DNA from 2 places in the Lentzea sp. NPDC036949 genome. Region 1 is predicted to be linked to the other one. Evidence: riboswitches for the same ligand, from Rfam matches in the RefSeq annotation. Region 1 holds a riboswitch; the other holds the start of a gene.
What was found. A riboswitch is a leader RNA that binds a small molecule or an ion and turns the genes downstream of it on or off. The one in region 1 is predicted to bind glycine.
Positions count from the first base shown of each region.

Region 2: another riboswitch for glycine. It lies ahead of gcvH (glycine cleavage system protein GcvH); the one in region 1 lies ahead of gcvT (glycine cleavage system aminomethyltransferase GcvT).

Region 1 covers NZ_JBVJRA010000003.1:514,446-520,357, forward strand. The annotation lists gene ACZ7CD_RS11905 (hypothetical protein) at 7-186, shown strand; gene ACZ7CD_RS11910 (helix-turn-helix transcriptional regulator) at 351-842, shown strand; gene ACZ7CD_RS11915 (hypothetical protein) at 972-1,355, shown strand; gene ACZ7CD_RS11920 (DUF3817 domain-containing protein) at 1,370-1,672, shown strand; glycine riboswitch at 1,718-1,808, shown strand; glycine riboswitch at 1,810-1,897, shown strand; gene gcvT (glycine cleavage system aminomethyltransferase GcvT) at 1,997-3,091, shown strand; gene glyA (serine hydroxymethyltransferase) at 3,105-4,370, shown strand; gene ACZ7CD_RS11935 (COG4315 family predicted lipoprotein) at 4,623-5,177, opposite strand; gene ACZ7CD_RS11940 (class I SAM-dependent methyltransferase) at 5,473-5,912, shown strand, end outside.
Region 2 covers NZ_JBVJRA010000008.1:176,941-182,852, reverse strand. The annotation lists gene ACZ7CD_RS23640 (TVP38/TMEM64 family protein) at 1-211, shown strand, start outside; gene ACZ7CD_RS23635 (TROVE domain-containing protein) at 540-2,123, shown strand; gene ACZ7CD_RS23630 (winged helix-turn-helix transcriptional regulator) at 2,213-2,569, shown strand; gene ACZ7CD_RS23625 (L-serine ammonia-lyase) at 2,576-3,940, opposite strand; gene gcvH (glycine cleavage system protein GcvH) at 3,972-4,352, opposite strand; glycine riboswitch at 4,414-4,506, opposite strand; gene ald (alanine dehydrogenase) at 4,728-5,840, shown strand.

The sequences.
Region 1 (5,912 bases):
GGACCTGTGAACCTCAAGAAGGTGCTGGTGCTGGCGGGCGTCGCGCTGGTGCTGTTCCTCCTGATCACCCAGCCGGAAGAGTCCGCGTCGGGGGTCCAGACGGCCCTCGGCTGGCTGCGCGAGGGTGCGGAGTCGATCATCACCTTCGTCAGGAGCCTCTTCGGGACGGCCACCCCCGTCGCCTAGTGACCCTCGGTGATCCTCGGCCCTCCGCGTTGAGCCGGACGGGTGGAATGAGGCCAATCACGCACTGGTAACGGGTGTTCTGGCGATTCAGGGTCTGGCGATTGTCAGACCTACCGAATACCTTCCGCTGCAATGGCCGATCCCCGACCGACGAGGAGGCATGGATGGTCGAGGACTCCGGGGTCCACGAGCTGTTGCAGCAGTGGGCGGCTGAACGGTCTGACGACGCAGAGATGCAGGAGGTGAACCGGATCAAGAACGCGTGGCTCGCGGAGGCTCCCCCCTCGGCGCCCGGCATCCCCGTGCAGCGGGGAGGCAGGAGTGGGCCGCGTGGCTTGGTCAAGGTCGACTCGGCGGATCCGGCCTACGTGGCCGCGATGCGCAAGCGGGCGCCGGAGGCACCCGAGGCACTGCTCGCCGCCGCGGCGAGCTACTGGCAGCTGGTGGGCGACGTCGCCGAGGCCGAGCAGTGGTGGGACGCGGGCATCAGCCCGCTGGACCAGCGCGCGCTCGACTACCGCGCCGCCGGCCTCACGCCTGCCGACCTCGGAAGGCGCCTGGGACCGATGACGGTTCTCCAGCACCTCCGCCGCGGTTCGGCCGCGGCCTGGTGCGTTGCTCGTCTGCAGAGGCAGCGCCGGGACGGCGTGGCGTAGGAGAAGCGGGCTGTCGAGGCATCGGCAGCCCCGAAGTTCACTCGCAAACGGGCACGCGCGCTCCCGTGGCGCGCTACCCCTCACGGGTGGCCTCCTGACAGGAGGCCCCACCCCAGTAGTGTGGAGGTCGTGCGCGGCCTCCTTACTCCCCAGCGTGTGCTGATCGCGCTCGCCTGTCTGGCGGCGCTGGTCCTCTGCTGCGGGCTCGCGTGGTGGCAGTGGCAGCGCTTCGAGTCCGCGAGCGGCACGTTCCAGAACCTCGGGTACGTGCTCCAGTGGCCGCTCTTCGGCCTCTTCCCCCTCTTCATGGTGTGGCGGTTCCGCCGTCTCGCGCGCCAGCGCCGTGACGAGGCTCTCTCCGCACCGGAGCCGGTTGCACCCCCCGTCGCACCGGTGACTACCGTTGACGCCGTCAAACCCGCGCCTGTCGAGCACTTCGACGACGAAGAAGACGCGGAGCTCGCGGCCTACAACCGCATGCTCGCGGACCTCAACGCGCGGGACGGTCGTTGAGCGAAGGCGGGCAGATGAAGGGTGCGTTGACCCGGTTCCGGGTCATGGCTTACGTGGTCGGTGTCTTCCTGCTGCTGCTGGTCGTGGCGATGGTGCTGAAGTACGCCGCCGGCATGGACCAGGCGATGAAGGTCGTCGGCCCGATCCACGGGTTCCTCTACGCCATCTACCTGGTGCTTTCGGTCGACCTGGCGCTGAAGCTGCGCTGGTCCATCAAGGGCACCGCGCTCGTGCTGGTCGCGGGGACGATCCCGTTCCTGTCGTTCTGGGCGGAGCGCAAGGTGGTGGAGAAGACTGCTCAGGGCGTGCCGCTGTGACGTTCGGCCTGCTAGCGTCTGGGGCAACCAACTGAACACGGCCGTCGATGTCGCGCGGGAGAGCTCCCTTCAGCGGGAGCGCCGAAGGAGCAACTCCTCCCCGGAATCTCTCAGGCACAGATACCGCACGACGAAGGCAACTCTGGAAAGCAGGCTCATCAGGAGCCTCGCCCACGGTGCAAGTCGCTCCGGCGACGAAGCTCTCAGGCTCATGACAGAGGGGGAGGCTCGCTCTGGTGAGGAGTCTCCGGTGGACCGTGTCATTCTTCTGTTGCCTCAGCCGGCCTGGCCCGGCTCTTCGGCGCACCCTGGAGGAGCGTTCTGATGTCCCGCCTCACGCCACTGAACGCTGAGCACGAGTCGCTCGGCGCGATGTTCACCGACTTCGCGGGCTGGAAGATGCCGCTGCGCTACTCCAGCGAGCTGGCCGAGCACCACGCCGTGCGCACCACCGCCGGCCTGTTCGACCTCACGCACATGGGTGAGATCGTGCTGACCGGGCCGCAGGCCGGTGCCGCACTCGACTACGCGCTGGTCGGCCACATCTCCGCGCTCGCGGTCGGCAAGGCCCGCTACACGATGATCACCCAGGCCGACGGCGGCGTGGTCGACGACCTGATCGTCTACCGGCTGGGCGACGAGGAGTTCATGGTCGTCGCCAACGCCTCGAACGCCGCCGTGGTCGCCGAGGCGCTCGTCGAGCGGGCCGCCGGGTTCGACACCGTCGTCACGGACAGGTCCACGGACTACGCGTTGATCGCGATCCAGGGCCCGAAGTCGGTGGAGGTCCTGGCCGGGCTGACCGACACCGACCTGTCGACGGTGAAGTACTACGCCTCCTACCCCTCGAAGGTGGCCGGGGTGGACGCGCTGCTCGCGCGCACCGGCTACACCGGCGAGGAGGGCTTCGAGCTGTTCGTCGCGCCCGACGACGCCGCCGCAGTGTGGACGGCGCTGCTGGAGGCCGGGCAGCCGCACGAGCTCAAGCCGTGCGGTCTCGGCTGCCGCGACACGTTGCGCCTGGAAGCCGGAATGCCGTTGTACGGCAACGAGCTGACCACCTCGCTCACCCCGTACCACGCGGGTCTCGGCCGGGTCGTGAAGCTCGACAAGCCGGGCGACTTCGTCGGCCGCGAGGCGCTGACCGAGGTGTCCGAGTCCGATGTGGACTCCGTGCTGGTCGGCCTGAAGACCCCCGAGCGCCGCGCGCCCCGCCACGGTTACGCCGTGCTGAACGGCGACGAGGTCGTCGGCGAGGTGACCTCGGGCGCGCTGTCGCCGACCCTGGGCTACTCGGTGGCGATGGCCTACGTGAACCGGGCGAGCTCCGCGCCCGGCACCCCTCTGCTGGTGGACGTCCGCGGCAAGAAGCAGCCGGTCGAGGTCGTCGCACTTCCGTTCTACAAGCGCGCCAAGTAGGGAGATCCTCCAGATGTCCGACCAGTTCAACGCCTCCCTCGCGGAGTACGACCCCGAGGTCGCGCAGGCCGTTGCGGCCGAGCTGGCGCGCCAGCAGGGCACCCTCGAGATGATCGCCTCGGAGAACTTCACGCCGGTCTCGGTGCTGCAGGCCCAGGGTTCGGTGCTGACCAACAAGTACGCGGAGGGCTACCCCGGCCGCCGCTACTACGGTGGCTGCGAGCACGTCGACGTCGTCGAGCGCCTCGCCATCGAGCGCATCAAGTCGCTCTTCGGCGCCGGTTTCGCCAACGTCCAGCCGCACTCCGGCGCCCAGGCCAACGCCGCCGCGATGTTCGCGCTGCTGCAGCCCGGCGACACGATCCTCGGCCTGGACCTCGCGCACGGCGGTCACCTGACCCACGGCATGCGCATCAACTTCTCCGGCAAGCTCTACAACGTCGTGCCGTACCACGTCTCCGACGGTGACGGCCGCGTCGACATGGCCGAGGTCGAGCGCCTCGCCACCGAGCACCGCCCGAAGCTGATCGTCGCCGGCTGGTCCGCCTACCCGCGCCAGCTGGACTTCGCCGAGTTCCGCCGCATCGCGGACTCGGTCGAGGCCTACCTGATGGTCGACATGGCGCACTTCGCGGGCCTCGTGGCCGCGGGCCTGCACCCCTCGCCCGTCCCGCACGCCCACGTCACGACCACGACGACGCACAAGACCCTCGGCGGTCCGCGCGGCGGCGTGATCCTGTCGAACGACGCCGACATCGCCAAGAAGATCAACTCGGCGGTGTTCCCCGGCCAGCAGGGCGGTCCGCTGGAGCACGTGATCGCCGCCAAGGCCGTGGCGTTCAAGCACGCCGCGTCGGAGGAGTTCGCCGACCGCCAGCGCCGCACCCTCGACGGCGCCCGCATCCTCGCCGACCGCCTCTCGCAGCCCGACGTCGCGCAGGCCGGCGTGAAGGTGCTGACCGGCGGCACGGACGTGCACCTGGTCCTGGTCGACCTGGTCAACTCCGAGCTGGACGGCAAGCAGGCCGAGGACGTGCTGCACCGGATCGGCATCACGGTCAACCGCAACGCGGTCCCCAACGACCCGCGCCCGCCGATGGTCACCTCGGGTCTGCGCATCGGCACCCCGGCACTGGCCACCCGCGGCTTCGGCGAGGTGGACTTCACCGAGGTCGCCGACGTGATCGCCGAGGCCCTCAAGCCGGGCGCCGCGATCGACGAGCTGCGCGCCCGCGTCGAGGTGCTGGCCGCGAAGCACCCGCTGTACTCCACGCTCTGACCCTGCGGCAACGACAAGGGGCGGCACCGGACCTCCGGCGCCGCCCCTTCTCCGCCTGTTCGAACGTCACGCGGGGGGCCCCGCGTTTCCCTGTAGGGAACGCGGGGCCCCCGCGTGACATGAAAGACCACTCGATCGGGTGAGAGCGGAACGACGGGAACCCCGGCCCCTTCCCCAGGGCCGGGGTTTCGCGTGTCAGGGTGTCGTGTGTGTCAGGTGGACCGTCCTAACGGGATGGTCGTTGCAAGGGGACTAGGCCGCGGGCACCGTCACGCCGGGGGGAAGGCATTCGACGTTGCGCTTGCCGTCGGGCTGGATCACGAACCAGGTGTTGCCGACGCCCTGGCCTTTCCAGGCGCCCGGCTTCGGGTCCTGCGAGTAGGCGTAGAGCGCCCAGCCGTCGATCGCGACCTGCTTCTTGCCGTCAGCGCGGGTGATCAGCGAGACGAGCTTCGAGTCGATGCCCTCGACCTGCGGGATCGTGTCCGACAGCAGCGGCGGCCACGTGATGGCGCACTGGCCGTTGCAGTTCGACTTGCCTTCCGGCTTCGGGGTGTCCTTGTCGAAGCGGTACATCGTGCGGCCGTCGCCGTCCTGGACGACCAGGCCCATCTTGTCGACCGGCTTGCCGACCAGCTTCAGCGAGCTGACCGGTGCGGCTGCGGGGGGCTGCTGCGCGGCCGGGGTCTCCGGTGCCTGCTGCTGAACCGGGGTCTCGGGCGCCTGAGCGGGTTCCTGGAGCACCGGGGGCTGACCCACGTCGCCGTAGTCACCGAGGACGCCCAGGTCGGTTTCGGTCTGTGCCACCGGCTTCGAGTTCGTGCCACTTCCCGTGGCGCTCCAGACACCAAGACCCAGCACAACTGCCAGTCCCGCGGCGAGCCCGATGGCAATGCGGTTACGTCGGATCACACTCATGTCCTCCTTGTCCGTCGTTCGCTCTACCGGGCCATACGGGCGTGGTTGCGTCTCGGTTCAGAAACGAACCGAACCTCTTGCCGTCCCGAACGTCAGGCGGAGCCGGTTTCGCAGGAGGTGCAGGGTGGTCGTCGCTGGTCAGCTGGCAGGAGTGGCGGAACGGGTGCTGGGTGCGCCGCTTCCGATCGGGATTCGGGCGTGGGACGGGAGCGTGGCCGGCCCACAGGACGGGACCGTGCTCGTGCTCCGCTCCCGCGACGCGCTGCGCCGGCTCGTGTGGAGCCCGAACGAGCTCGGGCTCGCGCGGGCGTACGTGAGCGGCGAGCTCGACGTGGAAGGCGACCTCGCGGCCGGGCTCTCCCAGGTCTGGGGACTGGTGCGGCGTGGTGTCACGCGCAGGCCGAAGCTCACCGAGGTGGTGCGGCTCGCGCTGGACCTCAAGGTGGTCGGGCGCAACCCGGACGCGCCGAAGGAGGAGGCACGGCTCAAAGGCGCACTGCACAGCAAGAAGCGGGACCGGGACGCGATCTCGCACCACTACGACCTGAGCAACGCCTTCTACCGGCTCGTGCTCGACCCGAGCATGGCCTACTCGTGCGCGTACTTCACCGCCGAGGACGAGGA
Region 2 (5,912 bases), on a different contig from region 1:
GACGGTGTCCGTGTCGGCCGGGGTGTCGCGGGTGTCGTTCGGGACCTTCATGACGTCCACCCTGCTGGGAACCGTCCCGATCTGCGCGGCCTACGTCTTCGCCGGGTCGCGGGCGGACACCGTCGAGCAGATCGTCATGATCAGCGCATTCGGTTTCCTGGCCACCGCCGGGTTGTTCTACCTCCTGCGGCGTTTCGTGAAAACACCGTAAACCGCTTGCGCGGTGTGGTTTCCTGTAGTCAGGCCCGGTGCGCAGCAGAGGGTTACTTCGGTATCTCAGGTTCGACTCCTGAAGGCCGGCCAGTCCGGCTCTTCGCCCATCCCGGTGGGCAGTCACCTTCTGCGCCTTGACCTCGGGCCACCCTTCTGCCACGCCACCGAGTTCCTGAGAACAATTCGGTGGCGTGGCGTGGTTGTCTGTACGTGCACCCGGTGCGAAACCTTTCACCGCAAATGGGGCGGTCGCGGGTTCGAATCCCGTCAGCCGGATTCCTGTCCGCTGTGCGCTCCCCCGTCTCGCCTCCCGAGGGGGAAGAGCCATGTCGAAGTTCAACGTCCTGAAGGCGCGTCCGTTCGGGAAGAGCCCCATCGGGTCGAAGCGGTCCGGCCGCACCCACGAGGGCGGCGCCGGCTACGAGCGCACCGCGCTGGGCGAGCTGTTCCTGCTGGCCGTGTCGAACATGGGCGGCGAGCAGACGTTCTACGAGAGCGGCGGCACCCGCGACGAGCGCTACGCGCAGTTGGTGCGCACGGCGGCGTTGCAGGATCCCGAGTGGACGGCGCGGATGCTGGCGTGGCTGCGCGGCGAGGCGAACATGCGGACCGCGGCACTGGTCGGCGCCGCCGAGTTCGTGAAGGCGCGGCTCGAGGCCGGTGCCGACGCGGGCGTGACGAACCGCGCGGTCGTGGCGTCGGTGCTGCAGCGCGCGGACGAGCCGGGCGAGCTGCTGGCCTACTGGACCGCGGTCCACGGCCGGACCGTGCCGAAGCCCGTCAAGCGCGGCATCGCGGACGCGGTGCGGCGGCTCTACGACGAGCGGTCGGTGCTCAAGTGGGACAGCGAGGCGCGCGGTTTCCGCGTGGCCGATGTGCTGAACCTCGTGCACCCGTCGCCGAGCGCGGCCTGGCAGGGGGACCTGTTCCAGTACGTGCTCGACCGCCGCCGCGACCCGGACGTCACCGTGCCCGAGTCGCTGCGGACCGTCGCGGCACGGCGGGAGCTGATGGCGTGGCCGGTCGAGCAGCGCCGGGCGTTGTTCGGGCGACCGGACGCGGCGGACGTGCTGCGGCGGGCCGGGATGACGTGGGAGTCGGTGGCCGGGTGGTTGCAGGGTCCGATGACGGCGCGGGTGTGGGAGGCACTGGCACCGTCGATGGGTTTCATGGCCGCGATCCGCAACCTCAGGAATTTTGACGAGGCGGGCGTGTCGGACGAGGTCGCGGCGCAGGTCGCGGCCCGGCTGGCCGACCCCGGCCAGGTGGCGCGGTCGCGGCAGTTCCCGTTCCGCTTCCTCTCGGCGTACGAGGCGGCGCCGAGCCTGCGCTGGGGCCACGCGCTCGACCGGGCGCTGCAGGCGTCGCTGGGCAACCTGCCGGCGCTGCCGGGCCGGTCGCTCGTGCTGATCGACACCTCGGGGTCGATGACCTGCACGGGCTACTCGGCGCGTTCGAAGGTCACGCCGGCCAAGGCCGCGGCCGTGTTCGGCGTGGCGCTCGGGGCCAAGGGCGAGCAGGTCGACGTCCACGGGTTCGCGACCGGCGTGTTCCGCCACGAGCTGCGGCGAGGGGCGTCGGTCATCAGCGAGGTCGACCGGTTCCTGGGCAGGGTCGGTGAGGTCGGGCACGGCACCGACGTCATCGGTGCGCTGAAGAGCTCGTACCGAGGGCACGACCGGGTGTTCATCATCTCGGACATGCAGACGGTCGCCGGGCCGGGCGGTGCCGGGGTCGACGACGTCGTGCCGCGGCACGTGCCGGTCTACGGGTTCAACCTGGGCGGGTACCGGCAGGGGGCGTTCGCGTCGGGCACGGGGAACCGGCACGAGTTCGGCGGCCTGACGGACGCGACGTTCCGCGCGGTTCCGCTGATCGAGGCGGGGCGCGACGCCGACTGGCCGTTCTGAGCAGGCAGGCCCGCACACGCGCTGTGTGCGGGCCTGCCGTTCGAGCGAGCACTAACTTTTCGTAAGTGCGATGGGGTACCCTCGCGGACATGGAGTTCACCGTGTTCGCGAAGGCGTGCCCGTCACGTCCCACGCTGGAGCACGTCACCGGCCGGTGGGGCAGCCTGACGCTGAGCGCGCTGGTCGACGGGTCGCTGCGGTTCAACGAGCTGCGCCGCCGGGTCGACGGCGTCAGCGAGAAGATGCTGTCCCAGACGTTGCACGCGCTGGAGCGCGACGGGCTCGTGCACCGCGACGCGCAGCCGACGAACCCGCCGCGGGTCGACTACAGCCTCACGCCGCTCGGGCGCGAGACGGCGGAGAAGCTGATGGCGTTGATCGTGCTGCTGGAGTCGCGGATGCCGGACGTGATCGAGGCCCAGCGCCGGTACGACGCCAGGCCCTGACCAGCCTCAGCACTCGATGACGTTGACGGCGAGACCGCCGCGCGCCGTCTCCTTGTACTTCACCGACATGTCCTTGCCGGTGTCCCGCATGGTCTTGATGACCTTGTCCAGCGACACGAAGTGCGAGCCGTCGCCGCGCAACGCCATGCGCACCGCGGTGATCGCCTTGACGGACGCGACGGCGTTGCGTTCGATGCACGGGATCTGCACCAGGCCGCCGATCGGGTCGCAGGTGAGGCCGAGGTTGTGCTCCATGGCGATCTCGGCGGCGTTCTCGACCTGCTCCGGGGTGCCGCCGAGGACCTCGGCGAGACCACCGGCGGCCATCGAGCACGCGGAGCCGACCTCGCCCTGGCAGCCGACCTCGGCGCCGGAGATCGAGGCGTTCTCCTTGAACAGCACGCCGATGGCGCCCGCGGTGAGCAGGAACCTCACCACGCCGTCGTCGTTCGCACCGGGCACGAACCTGGTGTAGTAGTGCAGGACCGCGGGCACGATGCCGGCCGCGCCGTTCGTCGGTGCGGTGACGACCCGGCCGCCTGCCGCGTTCTCCTCGTTGACGGCCAGCGCGAAGAGCGTGACCCAGTCCATGACGCGCAGCGGGTCGGTGACGAAGTGCTCGCCCTCCAGCCGTTTGCGCATCTCGGCGGCGCGGCGGCGGACCTTGAGACCGCCGGGCAGGATGCCCTGCTCGGTGCAGCCGCGTTCGACGCACTCCTGCATCACGTGCCAGATGTGCAGGAGCCCGGCCCGCACCTCCTCCTCCGAGCGCCACGACAGCTCGTTGGCCATCATGATCTCGCTGATCGACAGGCCGGTCTCTCGGCAGCGCGCGAGCAGCTCGTCGCCGGTCAGGAACGGGTGCGGCAGCGGGGTCGAGTCGGGTTTGATGCGGTCGCTGCCGGACGCGTTCTCGTCGACGACGAAGCCGCCGCCGATCGAGTAGTAGACGGCGTGCTCGACCGGCTCGTCACCGCGGAACGCCTCGAAGCTCATGCCGTTGGGGTGCAACGGGAGCGACTTGCGGCGGTGCATGACGAGGTCGCGGTCGTGCGCGAAGCCGATCTCGTGCGTGCCGCCGAGCCGCAGCCGTCCACTCGCGACGATCTCCTCGACGCGGTGGGCGGCGGCCGCGGGGTCCACCTCCTCCGGGAGGTTGCCCTCCAGGCCGAGGAACACGGCCTTGGGGCTGCCGTGGCCGTGCCCGGTGGCGCCGAGCGAGCCGAACAGCTCGACGTGCACGCGGTCCACTTCGGACGCGCGGGCACCGAGCTTCTCGACGAACATGGCGGCGGCGCGCATCGGGCCGACGGTGTGCGAGCTGGACGGCCCGATGCCGACGGAGAACAGGTCGAAAACGCTGATCGCCACTGATCAGTCCTTCGTGGTGGGTGCGAGCGGGTCAGTCCGAGGTGAGCTCGGCGTACTTGGCCGCGGTGAGCAGGTCCTCCGCGGAGTCCACGCGCACCTTGAACAGCCAGCCGGCGCCGTACGGGTCGGTGTTGATGATCGCCGGGTCGTCGACGACGGCGGTGTTGACCTCGAGGACCTCGCCGGTGACCGGGGAGAACAGGTCGCTGACGGACTTGGTGGACTCCAGCTCGCCGCAGACCTGGTTGGAGACGACCTCGGCCCCGACCTCGGGGAGCTGGACGAAGACGATGTCACCCAGCGCGTCCGCGGCGTACTCGGTGATCCCGCAGGTCAACGGGTCCTGGGTGCCCGGCGTCCAGTCGACCCACTCGTGTTCGGCGGTGTAGAGCAGGTTCTCGGGGAACTCCACGGCGACTCCTCTGGCAGATGACGGGCAGGAAACGTGCGCCCCCTCCGCCGTGCAGAGTTGCCTACCCCGAGTGGTCTTGCTGCCTGAGAGTGTGCGGGAGCTTGCCCCTTCGGCGCCCCGACCAGCTCGTCGAGGTCTCTCCCACCCGGGTTCTGGTGCCCGTCAGGGGCACCGCGGCCGTTATTCAGTTCCGGTGGGAACGCTATGTGGGCCCGCCACCGGGTGTCAACGCGGGACCGGTACAGGCGTGGCGCAGGTCGCTTTGTCCCAGCAGCACAACCGGCCTGGTCCCGAACAGTGCAACCCGCACAGTGACATGACCTCCCGGCTGCCCCACATTGTGAGATAGCAGCCAGCCGAAACGGAGGAGTCATCGTGCGGATCGCCGTTCCTCGCGAGATCAAGAACCACGAGTACCGCGTCGCCCTCACGCCGGCCGGGGCCCACGAGCTGACCAGCCGGGGCCACGACGTGTACGTCGAGCAGGGCGCCGGTCTGGGCTCCGCGATCACCGACGAGGAGTACCTCGCCGCGGGTGCGAAGGTCCTCCCGACCGCCGACGACGTCTGGGCCGAGGGCGACCTGGTCCTCAAGGTCAAGGAGCCGATCGCGGAGGAGTACCCCCGCCTGCGCTCCGGCCAGACCCTCTTCACCTACCTGCACCTCGCCGCCGACAAGCCGCTGACCGAGGCCCTGCTGGCCTCCGGCACCACGGCCATCGCCTACGAAACGGTGCAGCTGCCGAACCGCTCGCTGCCGCTGCTCGCCCCGATGTCCGAGGTCGCGGGCCGCCTCGCCCCGCAGGTGGGCGCGTTCAGCCTGATGAAGCCCTCCGGTGGCCGCGGCGTGCTGCCCGGCGGCGTCCCCGGTGTCGCCCCTGCCCGCGTTGTCGTGATCGGCGGCGGTGTGGCCGGTGTCAACGCCGCCACCATCGCCGTCGGCATGGGCGCCGACGTGCAGATCCTCGACACCAACGTCGACCGCCTGCGCCAGATCGACGCCCAGTTCCAGGGCCGCCTGCGCACGCTCGCGTCCAACTCGTTCGCGATCGAGCAGGCCGTCCGCGAGGCCGACCTGGTCATCGGCGCCGTCCTGGTGCCGGGTGCCGCGGCCCCGAAGCTCGTCTCGAACGCGCTGGTCGCGGAGATGAAGCCGGGTTCGGTGCTCGTCGACATCGCCATCGACCAGGGCGGCTGCTTCGAGGACTCGCGCGCCACCACGCACGCCGAGCCGACCTACGAGGTCCACAACTCGGTGTTCTACTGCGTCGCCAACATGCCCGGCGCCGTCCCCCGCACCTCCACCTACGCGCTCACCAACGTGACGCTGCCCTACGCGGTCGCGCTGGCCGGCAAGGGCTGGGAGAAGGCGCTGAAGGACGACCGTTCGCTCGCCCTGGGCCTCAACGCGCACGCCGGTCAGCTGACCAACGGCCCGGTGGCCGAGGCGACCGGCCTGGTGCACACGCCGCTGGAGTCCGTGGTCTGAGAGCCAGTCGGATGGAGGAGCCCCCGCACGCGGAGCACGCTGCGGGGGTTTCGCCTTTCACGGGCGCGCCTC